Regions from separate parts of the Bacillus sp. Marseille-Q1617 genome, predicted to be linked through region 4. Evidence: predicted binding sites of a transcription regulator. Region 4 holds the regulator's gene; each other region holds the start of a gene.
What was found. Region 4 encodes Rex, which represses fermentation and respiration genes when NADH is low (regulators of the CRP and FNR family bind a similar motif). Its sites were predicted from a motif close to TTGTGAAATATTTCACAA; they were not measured.
Positions count from the first base shown of each region.

Region 1 (5,652 bases), 1.3 Mb from region 4:
GTCTGCCACTTCGAGAAATCCTCCTTCAGAAATCGTCAAAGCTGTTGATAAGGAAGCCGGAATCAATAACCCTGTCGCTCCGTAAAGAAAAAGATAGATGATGTTTTCCTTTGAACCATAATTATTGAATGCATAAAAGCTTCCACGAATGGCAAGCAGTATGATGGCAATACTCCCTGGTATCAGCAAAGCAGTTCCATAATAATAGGCTGCATCAGGGAAAAAACCGACAAGCCCTACGAAAAAGAACACAAAGAAAACATTTGTCACTTCCCATACGGGGGACAAGTACCGGCTAATCAGTACATTCAACGTATGCTCCTTATTTTTCAACCTACCATAAAAAGCAAAGAAACCGGCTCCGAAATCAATCGATGCCACAATGAGATAACCATAAAGGAAGATCCATAACACTGTAATCCCCACTATTTCCAAACTCATAGCCATTCCTCCTTTATTAAACCTAGAGTTAAACAGCAGCCCCTTCGATTCAAAACACTTTAGAAAACAGTTTATCTTTTAAGGGGCTGTCCGAGTCATTCAGTGCGTTTAGGAAAACGCTGTTCCAGCTCAGCTTCTGCCGGTTTATTCTTGAACATTTTGATTAATACGACTACACATAAAATCCCGAGCAGAATATATAGTGCAACAAACATCACAAACGTCAAGCCGACACCATCAGCTTTCGTCGCAGCATCCGCCACTTTCATATAGCCTCGGAGGATCCACGGCTGGCGTCCTACCTCTGCAAAAATCCAGCCGAATTCGATTGCCAGCATTGCAAGCGGACCGCTTGCCACGATCCCCCATAACAGAGGCTTGTTCCATTCATTCCGTTTCTTCCATTTCCAGAAAAGGATGAACACCCCTGATATGAAGATACTGTAGAATCCGATTGAAACCATGAGATCAAATAAATAGTGAATCCATAATGGCGGTCTTTCATCCTCCGGCGTCTCGTTTAATCCGATTACTTCATGCTCGAAAGAACTGCCGGCTAAAAAGCTCAGAAATCCGGGAAGCCTGATTTCGTTATGGACCTCGTTATTCTCATCCAAAGTACCGAACACAATCAAATCCGCGTTTTTCTCGGTTTCGAAATGCCACTCCGCAGCAGCCAGTTTTTCAGGCTGGTACTCAGCGAGGAACTTGGCAGACAAATCCCCTGCCAACGCTGTCGCAAACGCAAAAATAAGCGCGGATACCATCGTTAAGCGGAGAGCCTTGCGATGATACTCGCTTCCCTTTTTCTTTAAAATCGCAAAAGCCGTAATACCTGCCAAGATCAGAGCTGAAGTCAGATATGCTGTCGTCAGTACATGAAATACCTTTGTTGGTGTCGCAGGGTTAAGCATGGCTGCAATCGGATCGATATTGATCGCTTTCCCATCACTCAGCTCAAACCCCTGTGGTGTGTTCATGAACGCATTTACCGTCGTAATGAACAAAGCCGAAGCAGAAGACCCGATCATGACGGGAATGGTCAACAACCAGTGAATCCACTTATTCTTGAAGCGGTCCCACGTATATAAATAGATTCCAAGAAAAATAGCTTCAAAGAAAAACGCAAATGTTTCCATGAACAGCGGCAGTGCGATAACCTGCCCTGCTACCTGCATGAATGCAGGCCATAACATGGACAACTGGAGCCCGATCGCCGTACCCGTAACAACCCCTACTGCCACGGTAATCGTAAATCCTCTCGCCCACCTTCTTGCCAGTAAAATATAATGGGGATCATTACGCTTGATCCCCACAAATTCAGCAATCGATATCATAATTGGCACCCCTACACCAATCGTCGCAAAAATAATATGAAACGCGAGGGTCGTGGATGTCAGCATTCTACTCAATATCACACTATCTAATACCATTTCATTAATCCCCCTACCAGTTATTTCAGTTAATAACGAATACTTACTATTTATCACTTATTGGTTATTATAAAACCTTTTGAAGAGTTTGTGATGTATTGAACATGAATATTTTGTGACGTTTTTCACAAACTTTAGTTTGGTTATAGTTTATATGGTGTGGGTGGGTTGGGGCAAGGGATTTGCTTGTGTGGGGGATATTCCTTGCCAGGAAGTTTTTCTCAGCATCCCCCATACCCATATTAATCTGGAGATTTATAATATGTCCCTTTTCCATAACCATACTGAATTAAATTCATAGAGTTAAGTAAATATTGTGCGGTACGAGGTGATGAAATTTCAAGAAAGTCTCTTGCTTGCTTATTAGTAATAGTCGGTGCTATTAACAGGAAATAATCATTAATTGCTCGAACATGAGCATTTTTATCAAAATAGCTGCATTTCAAACAAAACCAAGAAGCTTGTTTCCTTATCATAGAAAACTCTTTACAATTTGTACATTGTACTCCTTTAGTAAAGTCTAATTCTATTTTATTTATCGGGAATGGTTTGTGCTCTCTTAAGAGTAATTTGGAAAGGCGCTTCAACTCTTTGTCACTGAGGTGAGGAGTATGGAAGATATTTAGTAGGTTATGAATTTTAGGAAGCAGGCTTTCAATTTTAACGGTTTTTTCAAGCACTTTTGTATCACTTGAAGAAGCAGTAAGAATTGACGTGGGATTTGTAAAAACTACTAAGAACTCAATTGGAATGACGGGTATCTTCATTTTCTTTAACACGCCTGATAAGTGGATTCTGTACTTTTCACATTGGGCAATAGGACTCGCAAAAGCTGATACCTCACCATTAAGGGTTCTCTTTAACTGACCGAACTCATTAGAAATATCAAGGTGGCCAGAAATATTTTTAATTTCCAGAATTAGCAGAACGTATTTTGTTAGGATCAGTGAATCAATTTGGAAATAGGTATTACCAACAGGGATACACAGGTCATTAATGATGTATATATCCTTATCGTCGATGGTGCTTAACTGACGATCTACTTTGCATTCACCATTATATCCTGCCCAAGCTTTTAATAAGCCTTCTTCAATTTTGGGGCGCAAATCAGATAGAGGATGAAGCCTTTTTAGTGAGGCTTCATTATACAAAATAATTTTGGGGACTGGGCGTTCTCTTAGAAACACTTTTTCACTCCTTTAATTGATGTATTATTTTTCCATTAGTTCTTTATTCTCTATTTACCGGTAAAAACCCTTTTTTTGTAAAAATTCTTCTGATTCAAAATTGTATAGATGAAATAAGAATTTGCAAGCTGACAAATTCCAAAGATCATTAATAGTAATGTTGATTCCTGTCTAACTCTTAGCGTAAATGGAAAAATGGAAAGATTATCAACGAAAATATTAGGTTATCAACGTTTTTATTGCGGTATCAACGAAAAATTTGGATTTATCAACATTTTTTATAATTTATCAACCTAAAATACCAACTTACCGACAATTCTTCAAATTTCGACAAACCTCACCACCTTACCGCCTCCCTCCCATTCCACTTCCAAAAACGTCCCCACCACCGCCCCCAAACAAAAAAACCCCGCACACCAAGTGCAGGGTCCTTCCAAAATCTCAAAACTCACACAAACTCAATCCTACATAGCCTCGAGCATCTTAAACTGTGATTTCACCAGCTCGTAATAATCGCCCTCCTGGTCCATGAGTTCATCATGGTTTCCGGATTCCTTGATCTTTCCTTGTTCAAGGACAAAGATGTTATCAGATTCGCGGATGGTCGATAGCCGGTGTGCAATGATGATCGCTGTGCGTCCGGCAAGCAGTTTCTTCAAGGCGTTTTGAATCTTTACTTCTGTTTCTGTGTCGATGGAAGCTGTGGCTTCATCCAAAATGATGATGCGCGGATTAGCGAGAAGCGCGCGGGCAAATGACAAGAGCTGTCTTTCGCCGACGGATAAGACGTTTCCTCTTTCTTCAACCTCGGTATCATACCCGTCAGAAAGTTTCTCGATGAATTCGTTCGCTCCAATGGCTTCTGCAGCCGCGCGGACTTCTTCATCAGTAGCATCCGGCCTGCCAAATCGGATGTTGTCTTTGATGGTGCCCGAGAAGATGAAGGTATCTTGCAGCACGATGCTGATTTGGCTTCGTAAGCTTGATACTGTTACATCACGTAAATTGACTCCGTCGATTTTCACTTCCCCTTTGGTAGGGTCGTAGAATCGGCTGATCAAATTAGCGATGGTTGTTTTCCCGGAGCCTGTGTGACCGACCAATGCGACAGTCTGCCCTTCTTTCATTTCCAAATTGATGTTCTTAAGTGCTTTTCTCTTATCATCATATGAGAATTCCACATTTTCAAATTGAATTCGGCCTTTTATATCATTCAATTCAATAGCGTTTTGTTTTTCATTGACAATCGGCTGTTCATCCAGAAATTCAAAGATACGTTCGGATGATGCCATCCCGATCAGCAGCTGATTGTAAACCTGGCCAAGCCTCGAAATCGGCTCCCAGAACATCCCCAGATAGAAGGCAAATGAAACGAATTCCCCGAGTTCCAAAGACCCGCCTTGGATAAGGTGCGCTCCATACCAGATCAATACGGCTGTCCCTACTGCATTTGTCAATTCAACCATTGGCCTGAACATGGCATTTTTCTTCGTGGCTGTTTTCCAGCTGTCGAAGGTCTCGGTATTTACTCCATCGAAGAAAGCCATATTTTCTTTTTCCTGGGTAAACGATTGAGTGACACGAATCCCTTGTATACTCTCATTTAAATGTGAATTTAGTTTGGCCTGTTTTATTCTCACATCCTGCCAGGATCTGCGGATATTTTTTCTCAGGCTGGTGGAAATAAAGAACATGATTGGCAAGATGACCATGACCGCCAATGTAAGTTCCGGACTGAGTGTGAATAAGATGACGATGATCCCCGCAAGCAGGATGATGTCCATCAGCAGGTTGATGACTCCATTCGTAAATAGTTCCTGGAGGGAGTTGATATCGTTCATGATCCGTACAAGAATCGAACCGGCCGAGCGCTGGTCGAAGAAGCGGTGCGACAGCCACTGGACATGACTGAACAGATGCTTCCTCAAGTCATAAATCACTCCCTGCCCCAGCTCGTTCATCCAGCGTATCCGGAGGACGTTGGCGACATAATTAATGACATAAAGTCCTGCGATGATGCCCACCAGTGTAAAAAGGAGCGTTCCATCTTTCTGACGTATTGCTTTATCAAGAGTATACACCCCTATCAGAATAGGGATGATCAACCGGATTGCGGTTGTAATCAGGACGGTAACAATCGAAAGGGGAAGCAGTTTTTTCGAATATGGCTTTAAATAGGTTAGTAAGCGCCAAAGCTGCTCCCAGTTAAATGGCTTATCGATTACCTGATCGATTGAATAGTGAAAGCGGCTTAAGACATTCTTATTGACTTTTGATTTCTTGCTCATTCCCCTCACCTACCTTCCTTGTGCTTGAAGTATCTTTTTTTGATCTTTATATTGGATGTCGTATATCCGTTGATACGGTCCTTTATTTTTGAGAAGGAAGTCATGGACGCCCCGCTCAACGATGGTTCCGTTTTCCATGACCAAAATTTCGTCTGCATGTTTCAATGATGAGATTCGATGCGCGATGATGAATGTCGTACGGTCGGACATGACATTTTTCAGCGCCTTTTGAATTCTGAATTCCGTTTCCATATCTACTGCACTTGTCGCATCGTCAAGAATCAAAATCGAAGGATCTGTACA
Region 1 is NZ_CAHJXM010000001.1:1,497,411-1,503,062, reverse strand. It holds gene HWX64_RS07500 (cytochrome d ubiquinol oxidase subunit II) at 1-441, opposite strand, end outside; gene HWX64_RS07495 (cytochrome ubiquinol oxidase subunit I) at 537-1,874, opposite strand; gene HWX64_RS07490 (nuclease-related domain-containing protein) at 2,117-3,061, opposite strand; gene HWX64_RS07485 (ABC transporter ATP-binding protein) at 3,526-5,349, opposite strand; gene HWX64_RS07480 (ABC transporter ATP-binding protein) at 5,359-5,652, opposite strand, start outside.
Region 1: a site for Rex is predicted at 1,988-2,005, ahead of HWX64_RS07495 (cytochrome ubiquinol oxidase subunit I). Genes of this name have one in related genera too.

Region 2 (5,652 bases), 800 kb from region 4:
CATATAGGCATCCGTCAGCAGACTGTTTTCAAAACAAAACGACCAGCTGCCGTCAGGATTCTGTTTCCGCCGAAGTTCTTCCACCATTTTATTGGCTGTTTCTTTAATTTCCCTTTTCACACGCAGTCCTCCCGCCCTCTTGTTAGGTGTCTTTGATATGTATATGTTTTTGCTGAGCTGGTTAGTAGCCTATAGGCAGGTGCTTAAAACATGATATCGTGCTTATACATTCATCCCACAAAAAAATGCCGAACCCTCATTCCATATAGGTTCAGCATTTATGACATTCCAATTTATTAAAATATTTCTTATGTCTATCCAGCTTATCCACCAATATACGACATCTCGATTTTACGATTCTTCTGGCTTTCTTCGGTGCGGACTTCAGAATAACGGTCCTCCCGCTTTTCCCAAATAGATTGGATCGTTGCAGCAATTTCTTCATCAGATGCACCTGAACGGAGCATGTCTCTTAAGTCATATCCTTCTGAGGCGAACAGACAGGTATAAAGCTTTCCATCTGTTGATAACCGCGCCCTCGTACATGAACCGCAGAATGTTTCCGTGACTGAAGAGATAAACCCTACCTCTGTATTGGTTCCTTTGTGGCGATATCTCTTAGCCACTTCTCCAAAGAAGTCCTGCTTAACAGGTTCGAGCTGATAATGCTCCTGAATCATATCAAACAGCTGTTTTTTTGAGACGACGTCTCTAAAATTCCAGCCATTCGTACAACCAACATCCATATATTCAATAAAACGCAGTGTAATGTTTTCTTCCTTAAAGAAACGAACCATCGACAATATTTCCTGATCATTTAACCCTTTCTTGACAACCATGTTCACCTTGACTTCAAGCCCGGTATCTCTTGCTGCGAAGATTCCCTTCAAAACAGCCGAGACACTCGTATTCATATTATTTATTTTTTTGAACACTTCATCATCAAGAGAATCAAGACTGACATTTACCCGGCATATGCCTGCTTCTTTCAGCGCTTTCGCATGCTTTGCCAGGAAAACTCCATTTGTTGTTAACGTGACGTATTTAATTCCATCCATCGCCGAAAGACGTTTAACCAACACCGGAAGATCTTTTCTCAGCAACGGTTCCCCGCCGGTTAAACGAATCTTCTCCACTCCATATTCCGCAAATAATTCCGCCAAGCGGACAATTTCCTCAAAGGAAAGAATTTCATCTTTTTTCATAAAGGGATAATCAGCCCCGAAAATCTCTTTAGGCATGCAGTAACTGCATCTGAAATTACAACGATCCGTTACTGAAATTCTTAAATCACGCAACGGTCGTTTTCGGGTATCGAGAACATTCTTCATTTTCTCGCACTCCTTACTTTTTGTACCGATTTGTGTTCATCTTAACATGAAGAATCAGTGCTCATTATGATGTTTGTCACAGTCCTCCCTTTTAAAGATTTCCAAATCATGGACTGTATTCACATTTCTAAAGGATACGCCCGCATTTTTCCCCATCTTTTTTTCCTCAATATAGTGAACATCTATCTTCTCCACTAAAGACTGCATCCTGTAGTTTCCTGTAAGCAACTGCTCATAAATCACATCTTTGAGAGAATAATGATACGCTGCAATCAAAAACTGTTTTTTCCCCTCAATGATGGGAATGATCGCTTTGCACCCTGTTCCATCAGCCTCAATGATTTGCTCTATAATGGAGGAATTGATATAAGGAACATCAATCGGCAGCAGAACATACCATTCAACCGGTGCCATTTCTGACATAGCGGTATACATTCCTCCAAGCGGCCCACTTTCTTCGAAGGATGCATCATCCACTATGACAGTCATTCCGGCTACAGCTTTATACTCTCTCTCCAGTTCCCTATTTGTGACCAAAACACAGCTCTCTACAGCTTTCTTCATCGCTCTTATTGACCATTCATAAAAAGGAACTCCTTTATAAAGGGCAAATCCTTTATTTGAACCAAATCTTCTTGACTTGCCTCCTGCGAGAATCACGCCCATCACGTTCTTTCTATCCATAAAGTGTAAATCTTCCTTTCCAGAATATAGTTGTAAACGTAAGCATAACATGTTACTTTAAATGCAATAGTGATAAAAGTTACATGTAAAATACATGTTATCTAGTAAATGTTATTGGTACTCAAATTTAGGAGTGGTGATACCTTAATGGAATTGAATAAAAAAAGAAAAAGCGACCTTTCCACTGTTTCAGAGGATTTGGCTTCTTTATTACAGTCAATCGGAACTCCACGTAAAATAAAAAAAGGGACTTTTTTATTTCAAGAAGGGGAAGAAGCAGCTGAATTATATCTGATTAAATCCGGGATTTTTCAAATTAGCAAGCTGAGTCTTGAAGGCAAGGAATTGAACATGCGAATATGTAAAAAGGACGACTTTATTGGAGAATTGACGCTTTTCTCTGATGATGCCACTTACATGTTAAGTGCATACACATTAGAAGAAGGAGAAGTTCACGTCATACAAAGAGATACGTTAGAAAAAAATCTAATCAACGATGCCCCCCTAACCTTCGAATTTATGAAATGGATTTCAACTCATCTTAGAAAAAACCAATCAAAAATCCGTGATTTAGTCATGAACGGAAAAAAAGGCGCCCTTTATTCCACCATTATCCGTATTTCAAACTCTTATGGGATTAAAAATGAAAAAGGAATTCTTCTCGATATTCATCTCACCAATCAGGAATTGGCCAAATTTTGTGCTGCGACGAGAGAAAGTGTGAACCGCATGCTGAGTGAATTAAAGAAAAAGAATATCATTGATTATACATCTGACGGCAGGATCATCATCCTGGATCTAGAATACCTCAGGGAAGAAATCGGTTGTGAAAACTGTCCAATTGATATTTGCAATATAGATTAAGAGAATATGAGGCGGTCTCAACGTAAAGTTGAGGCCGCCTTTTTATATTCCAATAACTGTGAAAAGTGTCACAGTTATTTTTCAGGGATTCTTTTATAATGATGAAAATGCATTGATTAGAGGGGGAGAAAGAATGCATAAGCAGGATTATCTGCTTTACCTGAAAAGTCTCAGCTTGTTTCAAGACATTGGGAATAGTCAACTGAAAAGGATAGTGGAAGCTTCAAGCATCATAAAAAAAGAAAAGGATGACATTATTTGCTTACAAAAGAGAAACACGATGATCCTCATATTATCCGGTTCTCTTCACGTTCACATGAAAGAATCCCAGCATTCTCAATATAAAATGGGGTCATTAACAACAAATGATATGTTTATGCCGAGTGTCTTTCTTCAATATCATAAGAATGGGGACTCAATTAGTCTCGAGGTGAGAGAAACCACAATATATATGGAAGTCCCTCTTCCATTAATCATCAACATATCGGACCAGCATCCGTTGCTGCAAAGAAATATATTGCGGTCTTTTCATAAAAACTTGAAAAGCTCTTATGAAGAAATTGTGAATTTAATGAGCTGAGGAGTTTCTCATGTGAAGTTTCTTTGTCTCGTGTGATGAACTTCACAACCTTATCCGTGCACCGTTGTTAGGATATGGATATAGATTTTCATTTTTATAGGATTGAAAGGAGAATCATCCAATGAAGAGTACAAAAATCCAGCTGCCTCTTCAAACATCAAGTCTCATCGCCGGGTTTATGGTATGGGTGCTCATTTCTTCACTTATGCCGAATATTCGTCAGGATATTGATTTAACGAACGGAGAAGTTGCCTTAGTAACCGCGATCCCGGTCATTTTGGGAAGTGTGCTTCGCATCCCGATCGGATATTACACAAATCGTTTCGGTGCCAGATTAGTCTTCACGTTAAGCTTTATCGCGTTATTATTCCCTGTATTCTACATCAGTCAAGCTGACTCACTCTCGGATTTAGTCATTGGAGGTCTCTTGATAGGGATAGGAGGAGCGACTTTTTCAATAGGGGTAACCTCTCTACCTAAATATTATCCTTCAAGCAAGCACGGATTCATTAACGGAATATATGGATCGGGTAATATCGGTACTGCGGTAACCGCATTTGCCGCCCCTGTCCTCGCCAGCTCATTTGGATGGGTGACAACGGTCCGCTTCTATCTTGTCTTACTGTTAGCTTTTGCTATTTTAAACTTTGTATTTGGTGATCGCAAAGAAAAGAAAGTGAATGTTTCAATCGTTAAACAGGTAAAAGAAGTATACCGGAATTCAACGTTATGGGCGTTATGTTTATTTTACTTCATCACTTTTGGATCTTTTGTCGCATTCACCATTTATTTACCAAACTTCTTGGTGAATGAATTTAATTTAACACCGGTTGACGCTGGTTTACGTACGGCAGGCTTCATCGCTTTATCAACATTTATGCGCCCGATCGGCGGATGGCTGTCTGATAAATTCAATCCGTATTTCATCCTGTTGTTTGTCTTCGGGGGATTAACATTTTCAGGTGTATTATTATCTTTCTCTCCTACGATTGAGTTATATACCACTGGTGTATTGACAGTCGCGGCCTGCGCGGGGATTGGGAATGGAACGATCTTCAAACTGGTCCCGCTCTATTTCACCAAACAGGCGGGTATCGTAAATGGTCTTGTGGCGGCCATGGGAGGTCTGGGAGGATTCTTCCCTCCATTAGTGTTAACAACCGTCTTCAGTTTGACGGGGCACTATGCCATCGGATTCATGGCTTTATCCGAATTCGCCCTTCTCAGTTTTGTCATCGTATTATGGATGACGTTCCGTGAAAAATTAAAGCTGGAAAATAAAGTACTTGAAAACACTGCCCAGGGAATGATGGTCACAAACGAAGAGGGGGTCATCGAACGGGTAAATCAGGCTTTCACTAAAGTAACCGGCTATGAAAAAGAAGAAGCCGTTGGACAGAAACCAAGTATTCTTCAATCCGGCCGGCATGATCAGCATTTTTATTCAGCTCTGTGGAATGAATTAAAAGATCAAGGATATTGGCAAGGTAAAATCTGGAATAAACGAAAAAATGGAGAAGTCTATTTAGAGTGGCTGACTATATCAGAGGTTTGCAATGATGCCGGCGATGTAAAGTATTATGTGGGACAGTTCAGCGATATTTCGGAAAGCAAAAGAAAAATCAACTAGCTTCATTGAAGCTGTTCCCTATCAACAGGGAACAGCTTCTCTTTACTTGATCAAAGGTTGATGAACGAATCGATCCATTGTTCGAAGGCATCCAGTCTTTCAGCAGTGAATGCAGGAAGGTGATAGCCGGGCGGCAAGGAAAGGTGTGAATGCAAAAAGACCGCTTGAACATTTTCCAGAGAGTCAAGAAGGGAAAAGTCTTCTTGATTTCGTATACAAACGATTTTGGGATAATTTTTTTCTTTGTATCCTTCAACCACCAGCACTTCAACCTTAATTAATTCATAGATTCGAAGGATATCATCGAAATCATAGTCTCCCAGCTGGAGAGATACGCTGAAAATACCGCCCCCTTCAACTCCGGCAAGAGTGGCTCCAGATTTTAGATGACGGTCACTATCCGTCCCCGGTACAACATCCGGTGCACCGTGGCTATGATGCTTTACCGATCCGGTCTTTATTCCTTTGCTGGCTGCATAAGTAATCACATTCGAAGAAACCGTAGTCTTTCCGCTGTTTTTAAATCCGACAACTTGAATCACTTTCATACACGTCAGCTCCTT
Region 2 is NZ_CAHJXM010000001.1:963,224-968,875, reverse strand. It holds gene HWX64_RS04835 (prenyltransferase/squalene oxidase repeat-containing protein) at 1-120, opposite strand, end outside; gene moaA (GTP 3',8-cyclase MoaA) at 324-1,331, opposite strand; gene HWX64_RS04825 (molybdenum cofactor guanylyltransferase) at 1,386-2,015, opposite strand; gene HWX64_RS04820 (Crp/Fnr family transcriptional regulator) at 2,163-2,879, shown strand; gene HWX64_RS04815 (hypothetical protein) at 3,013-3,459, shown strand; gene HWX64_RS04810 (nitrate/nitrite transporter) at 3,581-5,089, shown strand; gene mobB (molybdopterin-guanine dinucleotide biosynthesis protein B) at 5,140-5,637, opposite strand.
Region 2: a site for Rex is predicted at 3,490-3,507, ahead of HWX64_RS04810 (nitrate/nitrite transporter). Genes of this name have one in related genera too.

Region 3 (5,652 bases), 790 kb from region 4:
ATATCAACAACTGAACGAGAGTTTTGTGATACATATCACAGATCGGAATGAAGTTCATCACTGGTTAACTTCATTTCTGACAGCCATTCTCTGCGACAAAGTCACCCGTCCATATCCGCGATCAGTGAATGATTTCCTCTTTCAGTTTGTCAGGGTCGATGACATAGAAGCCTGAGGTATCAAGCTCGATAAGATCTTTTTTCCTTAGCTGGTTAAGGGTTCTGCTGACTGTTTCACGCGAGGTGCCGATCATGTTGGCGAGTTCTCTGTTCGTAAAATGGGTGGTGATTTTATACAGGTTTTCTTGCTTCACACCATTGGACTTTGATAGACGCAGTAGAAGCATAATGACCTGTTCATACGTATTGTGGAGAATTTTCTCTTCCAAGCGGCTTTGAAGATCGACAATTTTACCCCCTAGAACCCGGAATAACTTAATGCAAAGCTCTGGGTGTTGAATCAGGATTTTCTCGAAATCTTTAATGGGGGTGACGATGAGCTGGGCCTTTTTTATGACCTCGGCGTTAGCAGGAAAAGTCCCCTGCCTGAAAAAACCGGCGTGAGGGAACATTTCACCATCCTCGAGTACCGATACGATCTGTTCTTTTCCGGTTGCATCAGTTTTATAAATTTTCACGATGCCGGAGTGGATGAAGAAGACGCGGTCGAGAGGTTCTTCCTGCATGAAAATAATCGAACGGGCATTATATATTCTTGACGACGAAATCGATATGATCGGCTGCAGCTCCTCGTCAGACAGCTCCTTGAATAATGGAACGGTTTGCAGATGCTTTTTAATCTCTTCTTTTTTTAACATGGAGGACTCCTTTCTGTGTTTGAACTATCATCACTATCACCATCTAAACACTCTTTTTCCTCATGCTCTTCGGTATATACACACATGCTGGTTCGCTTTCCATGTAATCGCCTGTCAGCGCATAGGCTCTTGAGCGGGAACCTCCGCAGACGTAGCGGAATTCGCATTGTCCGCATTTCCCTTTATATTTATCAGGATTTCTCAGGTCTTTAAAAATAGGTGAGTGCCGGTAAATTTCTGATAGCGGCTGCTGTCTTACATTCCCGGCTTTGATGGGGAGAAGTCCGCTGGGATAGACGTCCCCGATATGGGAAATGAAGACAAATCCATTCCCGTCATTTATTCCTCTCGGTGCCCGTCCCAGACCATCAAATTGACCAGTTTTGCCTGAGTGTAAAGCATCCTGGTATTGGATCTTTTTTTGTTTATCTTTATTTTGTCTCATTTTTTCTGAGATGACCACACGGCGGTAATGCTGCGCGGCAGTGGTTTTTATATCGAAAGGCACCCGGAGGCTTAATTGATTCAGCCAGCGGAATACGTTTTCGTGCTCCACGGGTGAAATCATGTCTGCTTCTTTACCTCTTCCGATTGGCACAAGGAAGAAGACACTCCACAACACGCAATTTAACTCCTCTACCAATTCGGCCATTTCTTCAAGCATGTCGACATTATAGCGGGAGATGACGGTGTTGATTTGAAGAGGAAGTTCAAGTTCGTGAATGTAGTTGATCGCATTCATGGTCAAGTCGAATGAACCGGATGTTCCCCTGAAATGGTCATGTACTTCTGCTGTCGGTCCGTCCAGACTGAACGCCCAGCGAGCAAGACCTACTTCTTTCGCTTTCTCAATGGATTCCTTGGTAACATTGGGTGTTGCGCTTGGTGTCATGGAGACACGCACTCCTTTTTGAATCGCATAGGATGCAATGTCATATACGTCAGGCCGCATGAGCGGATCTCCGCCTGTGAACACCAGCATGGGGTTATTCATTTCATAGATGTCATCTATCAGTTTTTTTCCTTCTTCGAAATCCAATTCAAGCGGATGGCGTTTGTACTGTGCTTCTGCCCTGCAGTGAAGACAGTGAAGCTCACACGCTCTTGTTAATTCCCAGATGACGATAAATGGGTTTTCGTCGAAATTCATATCAAACATCTTATTTCCTCCCATCTTGCAATGATTGAAAGATTGATATGTTTAATGATATAGAAGGATGAGAGAGTAGTAAGTGAATTACATCACACACTTTCTTTTCTCTAAGGAGTAAGATAAAGGCATCATCGATAGGAAAGCAGGTGTATGATTGTGATAATGGTCCTTCCCAAACAACATGGTGCCTGGGCTATGCTATTGATTCCTTATATCCTGGGGATCTCTGCAAGCACCTTTCACCTTATTCACATTCCTTTGTTTATTGGCTGGTTCTTACTGTATCTTGCCACTTATCCTTTGATCCTGGTCGTGAAGGGGAAAAAGGTGTCCTTCTATAGTAAATGGGCATTCGGTTATTTAGCCGCGTCATTCGTTTTTTTAACAATCGTTTTGGTTTATGACTGGCAAATGGTCTTCTTCGGCTTAGCAATGATTCCTTTCTTTCTATTAAACATCTACTTTGTAAAGACAAAAAATGAGCGGGCACTTGCGAATGATCTATTCGCCATTTGTGTATTTTGTATTGGGGGGCTTGCCAGTTTTTACGTGAGTACAGGCAGTCTGACTGTTGAAGGGTGGAATATTGCTCTGTTGTCATTCTTGTATTTTGCAGGTAGTACATTTTTTATTAAATCAATGATAAGAGAAAAGAAAAACACAAGGTTCAAATGGTGGTCATGGGGCTATCATGCATTTGTCATTTTCCTGCTATTCCTTTGGAAGGAATCCTGGATGTGGACGCTGCCATACGTTCCAAGCTTGATCCGGGCCATTTCCCTTCACGGTAAAAAATTGACAATCATGCAGCTGGGAATCATAGAAATCATAAACTCTTTCTTTTTCCTTCTACTTACAACCATCTTGCTATAAAATCCCGTCCCCCGCTGCTGATTTAAAGGAGCGGGGGACGGGATTTTCATTTGAATTTCTGGTCTATGGCTTCTGCCAGCTGGCTGTAGTGATGAAATAAGCTGGTATCTTCGCAGTAAATGGATGGAGTTTCAGACGTTTCGATTGGTTCTTCGATTGGGAGTTTTGCCAAAACGTCTGTATCTAATCGCTCTGCTAACAGATCCCCTCCGCCTTTTCCGAACAAGAAATATTTTTCACTGCTTTCTTTCGGCTGAAAGTACGACATATTTTCAATGACGCCTAAAATATCGTGCTTCGCTTTCAGTGCCATAGTTCCTGCTCTTTCAGCTACAATCGAAGCTGTTTGATGAGGAGTGGTGACAATGATTTCTTTGCTTTGCGGAATGTTCAGGTGCATATCGAGAGCGATGTCCCCGGTGCCTGGAGGCATATCGAGAATGCAGTAATCCAGCTCTCCCCACATCACATCCTTACTGAAATGCTCGACCATCTTTCCTAACATCGGTCCGCGCCAGACGACAGGGTCGTTATTTTTTATAAGAAATCCCATCGACATGATTTTTACCCCGTGAGACTCCACAGGAATGATCTTTCCGTTGAAAGTTTTGGGGCGGCTGTCCACATTCATCATTTTCGGGATGCTGAAGCCGTAAATATCCAAATCGATCAAAGCGACGCTTTTTCCTTGTCTTGCGAGAGATACAGCGAGATTCGTTGATACCGTCGATTTTCCTACTCCGCCTTTTCCACTTGTTATAGCGATTACATTACCTGATAGCATGTTCACACCTCTTTCACAAATTTTAGGTAAATTTCCATCGTGTGACGTACTTCACAGTCTGAAAAATAGTCTTTCTGTACAATGATTACAAGTTGAAAAATTAATCAACGTAATCAATTTACCAAATATACAACTGCGTTGATGTTAAAAAAGTCACATGGAGGTTGGGCAAGATGAGAAAGACGCTCGAACGCTCGTTTTATTCAAAAACCAGTCAAAAATCATTTTTCATTATCCTTTTTTTGATTTTCACATCATGGATCGGGACCGAACAGTTTTTACATTTTGATATGGCTTTAATGGGGTATTTTATTTCTTCCTTAATATTTGCCATCGGATTGACGATACGGATGTCTTCCTGGCTCATCCGGCCGGCGACCCATCAGGTTATCAAACGGAGTCTCTCGAATTTGAAAACCAGTTCAAGGAAAAAACGTAATTTAATTTCAATCGGTAAAACCGCATTTGAGAATATCTTTTTACAGAAATTCATTTTTAAAAGAGGGATCTACCGTGGTGTACAGCATTTCCTTATTGCCTGGGGGTGCATAGGATCCTTTGCGATTACATTCGGTCTGACGTTCGGCTGGATGCACTTCGAACTTGTCGATCCCGAAACCTACACCATTGTTGTGATGGGAGTAGAGACGATTTCGATGGCCGCTCATGGATTATTCGCAGAAATGGTATATAACGGCTTAAACATCACCGCCACGATGGTGCTGATCGGTGTCACCATGGCACTTGCAAGAAGGATTGCGAGTCAGGACGTGAAAGTGACACAGCGTGCGGAATTTGATTTATTTCCTTTATATTTACTGCTTTCGGTAACGGGTACAGGACTTTTACTTACTGTTTCATATGCACTGTTAGATGGTTGGATGCACCATTACATGACACTGATCCATCAGGTTACCGTGGTCGTCTTACTCGTATACTTCCCATTCGGCAAACTGTTCCACCTGCCGATCCGCCCGCTGACAACAGCTGTACCGTTGAATTATCAGGAACAGATAAAAGTGGATACGAGACCATGTCTGAGATGCGGAACCACCTATAGCAACGATGATCAAATCAGTGATGTAAAAGACATTCTGGCTGTTCAAAACTTTGATCTCCAGCTTGAAGACGGAAGTTATCTTTCTGACTACTGCCTGCCGTGCCGCCGCAGAATCAGGGTGATGAAACAACTGAATGCAAAGCCGCATTTAAAGAGCAGCGATCCGATATCAACACTGAATGGGATTCAAATGGGCGGATTCAGTAAAAAGAGAACAGACGATTATTACAAATTCCCTGAAGATGTCCAAAAAGAAATCGATCAGTACAAGGAAAAAGGAGGCAGTCAAAAATGAGTCAGTATATCGCAAAAGAAGGAGTAAAGAACCTTCACAAACCAGGCGAAGAGCTCATTACGACCCACTGCTGCTATTGCGGCATGCAGTGCGGGATGCATATACGTGTAAATAAGAAGTCGGGTCAGGTAGTTGGAGTTGAACCGCGCTATGACTGGCCTGTCACTAAAGGGAAAATGTGTCCGAAAGGTGTAACGGCCTATCAGACAATCGAACATGAAGAGCGAATTCTGACGCCGCTGATCAAGAAAAACGGAGAGTTCGTGAAAGCAAGCTGGAACGAAGCACTCGACTTGATTGAAAAGAACTACAAACGACTGCAAGCTGAAAGCGGGAAGGACGCCTTGTCTGTATTCGGGGGTGTCTCGATGACAAACGAAAAGTGCTATTTGGTTGGAAAATACGCGCGAGTCGGACTGGGCACTAGATTCATTGATTATAACGGCCGCTTCTGTATGAGTTCAGCTGCAGGAGGATTTCTGAAAACGCTGGGTATTGACAGGGGATCGACGCTCCCATGGCCGGAACTTGAACATACCGATTGTTTCTTTATCGCTGGTTCCAATACCGCGGAATGCCATCCTACAAGCATACAATGGCTGTGGAAAGCGAAAGACAAAGGGGCGAAGCTGATAGTGGCTGACCCGAGGGAAACGCCGACAGCCCGTGT
Region 3 is NZ_CAHJXM010000001.1:947,244-952,895, forward strand. It holds gene HWX64_RS04710 (Crp/Fnr family transcriptional regulator) at 122-817, opposite strand; gene HWX64_RS04715 (TIGR04053 family radical SAM/SPASM domain-containing protein) at 861-1,976, opposite strand; gene HWX64_RS04720 (YwiC-like family protein) at 2,121-2,843, shown strand; gene HWX64_RS04725 (Mrp/NBP35 family ATP-binding protein) at 2,890-3,627, opposite strand; gene HWX64_RS04730 (MFS transporter) at 3,801-4,982, shown strand; gene fdhF (formate dehydrogenase subunit alpha) at 4,979-5,652, shown strand, end outside.
Region 3: a site for Rex is predicted at 2,048-2,065, ahead of HWX64_RS04715 (TIGR04053 family radical SAM/SPASM domain-containing protein). Genes of this name have one in related genera too.

Region 4 (5,652 bases):
CAAGAGTTACTTTTACTGCGTTTGCTAATTGATCTACCCCGCGAAGCATGGAACGGCGTGCTTCTTCGCTAAATTTAATATCCTTAGCCATATTCAAAGTCCTCCTCTTATTGTTTAAAGTAATGTTTTATAATCGATTATTTAATTATTCGCCAACAACAGCCAGAATGTCACTGTCACGAAGGATCAGATATTCTGCGCCTTGGTATTTCACTTCTGTACCAGCATATTTACTGAAGATGATTCGATCGCCGACAGACACTTCAAGAGCAACGCGCTCACCGCTGTCAAGAACGCGACCTGTACCTACAGCAACAACTTTACCTTCCTGCGGCTTTTCCTTTGCGGAATCCGGAAGAACGATACCGCTTGCTGTTTTTTCTTCTGATTCGACTAGCTCGATAACGACGCGATCACCTAGTGGTTTTAACAAGTGAAACAACCTCCTTGAAATTATGTAAATAGTTTTTTATTAGCACTCGTTCGCTGTGAGTGCTAACACAATTATTATAATAATTAATTCGTTTTCATTTTGCAAGAGTCCTGCTTAAAATTTTTTTCGTCATTTTCCTCTTTTTTTCACACCTCTCTATCCTATGTCCGGGTTTGTCTTTGTATTCCTGTTTTAGTTTTTCATCTTCATATTCAGAATGGAACTATTCTGTTTTTTCTTCTGGCTTCAATTAGAAAACAACATAATAACCCTACCATTTGAACACTCCCCGATTTCTTAGTAGAATTGAACAAGATGACGGTTAAAGGAGACGAAACGTTGAAAAAACATTTTGGATATATATTGATTGCATATATTGTGATGCAGCTTTCGAGTATAGTAGGAGTTCCTCTTCTTTATAAAATCGGAGTGGACGTGCTTGGTGAGCCTGCAGATCAGGTGAAACAGCTTGTGCCGGGATATTGGCTGATGATCAGCTTTACCCTGACGCTTATCGTGGTGTGGGCGATTCTCCGCAAAAGTGAAACGAGCACAAACCTGGAGCGAAGTGCTCCCCTCAATGCCGGCAGCTCCATTGGCTGGGCGATTGCTGGAATATTCATTGCTTTCTTCGCTCAATCCATTGCAATTCAAATCGAATATGCACTTGGCATTAAGATGGGCTCTGAAAATACACAGATGATCATCGGGATCATTGAAAAAGTTCCATTGACGATGCTTGTGGCAGCAGTGATCGGGCCAATATTGGAGGAAATCGTGTTCAGGAAGATCATCTTTGGTGTCCTTTATGAAAAGATGAATTTCTTCTTTGCGGCACTTGTAAGTTCGATCATTTTTGCCCTCGCCCACTTCGAACCGGAGCATGTCATCCTGTATTCAGCAATGGGCTTTACATTCGCTTTTCTTTATGTAAAAACCAAGAGAATACTCGTGCCAATTTTTGCTCATGTGGCGATGAATACATCTGTCGTGCTGATACAATCTATCTATAAGGACGAAATTCAGAAAATCATGAAAGAAGCAGAACAAATTCAAGGATTTATTGGAGGATTATTTTCATGAGAAGATCACCGCTTTTCTCTGGAGTGATCTATCTCCTGCTCGGAATACTTTTCACATACTTTGCAATTCAGAATGTAAGAGATGATGGTTGGGGATTTTTCACTTATATGCTGGTCTTTCTGGCCACCCTTGATTTCGGGTCCGGACTCAGGATGATCATGATTCATTTCAAGATCAAAAAACAAATCAATAATAAAAAATAAGGATTGGTCCCCTCGGGGATCAATCCTTATTTATATCTTCTTCATATTGTTCCATCTCAAGCTTCTGCTCCGCTTCAAGCACCTTTTTATAGCCGATCTTCGAAATCCAGATGCTGATTTCGTAAAGGATGAATAACGGCACGGTCACCATCAAGTGTGAAACGACGTCAGGCGGCGTGATGAAGGCTGCGATGACCAACAAAATAAAGTAAGCAACCTTACGTACGTTTGCCATCATCATCGGTGTGATGATTCCCAGTCTCGTTAAGAACAGCATCGCGACTGGCAACTGGAATAAAAGACCGAATGGAATGGTTAATTGAAACAAGAAATGAAAATATTCGTTTATTCCTATGACTTGTTGTATTTCAAGACTGTCAGATAACGTCATCATGAATTCCACGACATACGGGAATAGGATGAAGTAAGAAAAGGACAGTCCGGCTAGAAATAATAATAGCGAGATAGGAATATAGCTGAGGGTCACTTTTCGCTCCGTTTCATATAATCCCGGACTGATAAATGACCAGACCTGGAATAAAATGAGCGGTGCGGTGAGGATCAGCGAAATGAATACCATCATTTCCATATAAATCTTGAGCGGGTCTGTCAGACGAAATGCATTCATCGTAAGCTCTTTGGCTTCGTCTGCATGCTGCAGATAACGAATCAGCGGTTCCGCGAGAAAGAAGCTTGCTACAAACGCTAACAAGAAGAAAACGACTACAATCATGAGTCGTTTTTGCAATTCTCCTATATGTTCATACATTGTCATGTCTTTTTGACTTTGACTCATGGCATTCATCCTACTCTACTCACTTAGCACTTTTGTTTTTATCGTCGTCGTCATCAGCTAAGCCTTTTGTTGCGTTTTTAAACTCACGTAATGTATTACCGAAAGCTTTCCCTAATTCAGGCAATTTCTTCGGGCCAAAAACTAGTAAAGCGACAATTAAAATGATTATGAGGCTACCTGGACCTACTGGCATAATGAGACACCTCCTCTTGTACTCTTCTATCATAACGTAAAGCGACAGAATTTTCTATTCCGTTATAATTCCATCTTGTGACATTTCCGTGTCATCTTCCGAATAATGCTTTAAAAAGTAAACCAGTGATTGCAACTCTACAGCCAGATCAATATGATGCACCCGGATATGATCTGGTACCGTCAGCCTTGCCGGCGTAAAATTGAGGATTCCCTTGATCTTTGAAGAGACCAATCTGTCTGTGATGTTTTGAGCAGAAGAAGCCGGCACAGTAAGGATGGCCACTTCAATATTCTGATCCTCAAGCTTCTCTTCCAGGTCATCCAGGTGGAATACCGGCACATCGCCGACCTGAGTACCAACCTTTGACTCATCCACCTCGAACGCCATCTCGATCTTCGTATTATTGTTTTTTATAAAATTATAATTAAGAAAGGCAGTTCCCAGGTTTCCGACACCAATCAGCACTACCTTGGTCAGGGCATCCTGATCCAGCGTCTTTCTGAAGAAAGAGAGAAGATAGTTAACATTATATCCATAACCCTTTTTCCCTAATGCACCGAAATAGGAAAAGTCCCTGCGGATCGTGGCCGAATCAACTTTTACTGCTTCACTTAATTCCTTCGATGACACCCTCTGCTTGCCAGATGAGTATAAATTCTTGATAAAACGGTAATAAAGCGGCAGCCGCTTTGCCGTTGCCTGTGGAATTTTCGTTGTATCCTGATTCATATTGCATTCCCCCACATCTATTCAAAAGCCCGTTGCATTGAACGCCCACACATCTGTGAACGCTTCCAAAATAACAGATAAACATTTTTAAGTCTCTCTACCCATCATACACTATATTCTATCCTATATGTGTGAAGATTAATAGTCATTCATAGGTATGTATGATTGCCGTTACCCTCTCAAATACGGTACACTAGCACTATGAAATAGAGGTGAAACGTCATGATTCTACTACAAGTGAATCAACTTAGCAAAAACTTTGGTGCAGATAATATATTATCGAACATCAAGCTTGAAATACAGACAAGGGACAGAGTCGCACTCGTCGGCCGCAACGGTGCAGGGAAGTCGACTCTATTAAAAATAATTGCCGGTCAGCTATCGCATGACGCCGGGGACATCACAAAACCTAAAGGCGTATCGATCGGCTACCTTGCCCAGAACACAGGACTGGAATCCGACTTATCCATCTGGGCAGAAATGCTTACCGTATTTGAGGGTCTGCGAGCTCAGGAGGAGCAGCTCCGTATTCTCGAAAAACAAATGGCCGACCCGTCCGTATACGAAAACGACGACGTCTATCAGCGTGTTTTAAAAGAATACGATCAGCTTCAGGTAAGCTTCAAAGAATCCGGCGGCTACCAATACGAAGCAGACATCCGGTCCGTCCTGCACGGGTTGAACTTTGCTGATTTTGACTATGAGACAAAAATCTCCACGTTAAGCGGAGGACAAAAAACCAGACTGGCACTGGGTAAGCTTCTCTTGACCAAGCCTGATATTCTCATCCTTGATGAACCGACCAACCATCTGGATATAGAGACTCTATCCTGGCTTGAAACGTACTTGCAAAGCTACGAAGGCGCTGTTCTGATTGTTTCCCATGACCGTTACTTCTTGGACAACGTCGTCAATCAAGTATATGAAATCTCCCGTAAACGGAGCAAGAAATTCATAGGAAACTACAGTAAATATCTTCAGCAAAAAGCAGAAGACTATGAGAAAGATGTAAAACTCTATGAACGCCAGCAGCAGGAAGTCGCAAAACTGGAAGACTTCATCCAGCGGAACATCGCCCGTGCGTCCACCACAAAAATGGCGCAGAGCCGCAGAAAAAAGCTGGAGCGTATGGAACTGATGGACAGGCCGCTCGGCGATGAGAAATCCGCTACCTTCGCATTCGGAATCGATCGACAAAGCGGAAATGATGTGCTGAAAGTTAACGACCTTTCAATCGGTTATGAAGAGGATGAAAAAATCTCCAGTCATATCGATTTTTCTGTAAAAAAGGGTGACAGCATTGCGCTCGTAGGTCCCAATGGAACTGGAAAATCCACTTTGCTTAAGACACTTGTGGATAAGCTTAAGCCTTTATCCGGCAATTTTAGTTTCGGCTCAAATGTATCAATCAGCTACTATGACCAGGAGCAGGCCGATCTTTCATCAAATAAAACCGTCCTCAATGAACTATGGGATGAATACCCGATGAAAAATGAGAAAGAAATCCGGACCGTCCTCGGCAACTTCCTTTTCTCAGGTGAAGACGTGCTGAAGCCGGTTTCTACTTTAAGTGGCGGCGAGAAAGCAAGACTCGCCCTTTCAAAGCTGATGATGGAAAAAGGGAATGTCCTTATCCTTGATGAGCCAACGAACCATTTGGATCTAGACAGTAAAGAAGTGCTGGAAAATGCACTCATCGATTATCCAGGCACCATTTTGTTCGTGTCACACGATCGTTATTTTATCAACAGGATCGCGACCAAAGTGCTTGAACTCTCTAAAAATGGTTCGACCGAATACCTCGGAGACTATAACTATTATATGGAAAAGCTGCAGCAGCAAGAAGAACTGGCCGCCCTTGAGCAGGCAGAAAAAGGACAGCCTTCAACCAGCAGCTCGGCAACCCCGCAGAAACAAAGTCATAAGATTGATAAAGAAGCGAAAAAGCTTGAGCGCCAGCGTAAACGAAGAGTGGAAGAAATTGAAATTCAAATGGAAGCACTTGAAGCTGTCATCGAAGAACAGGAAGAACTGCTTTGTGATCCGGACATCTTCCAGGATCATGAAAAGGTCCAGGAGATCAATGACAAACTCAATTCTTCCAAAGAAGAACTCGATGAACTGCTGGAAGAATGGACAGAATTAGAAGAGCTTCTCCAAGAAGAACAGTAATCCACAGGTTTGGATAACATTTCGTTATCCAAACCTTCTT
Region 4 is NZ_CAHJXM010000001.1:160,124-165,775, reverse strand. It holds gene groL (chaperonin GroEL) at 1-91, opposite strand, end outside; gene groES (co-chaperone GroES) at 146-433, opposite strand; gene HWX64_RS00960 (CPBP family intramembrane glutamic endopeptidase) at 773-1,516, shown strand; gene HWX64_RS00955 (YdiK family protein) at 1,513-1,719, shown strand; gene tatC (twin-arginine translocase subunit TatC) at 1,739-2,515, opposite strand; gene HWX64_RS00945 (twin-arginine translocase TatA/TatE family subunit) at 2,535-2,708, opposite strand; gene HWX64_RS00940 (redox-sensing transcriptional repressor Rex) at 2,763-3,440, opposite strand; gene HWX64_RS00935 (ABC-F family ATP-binding cassette domain-containing protein) at 3,663-5,612, shown strand.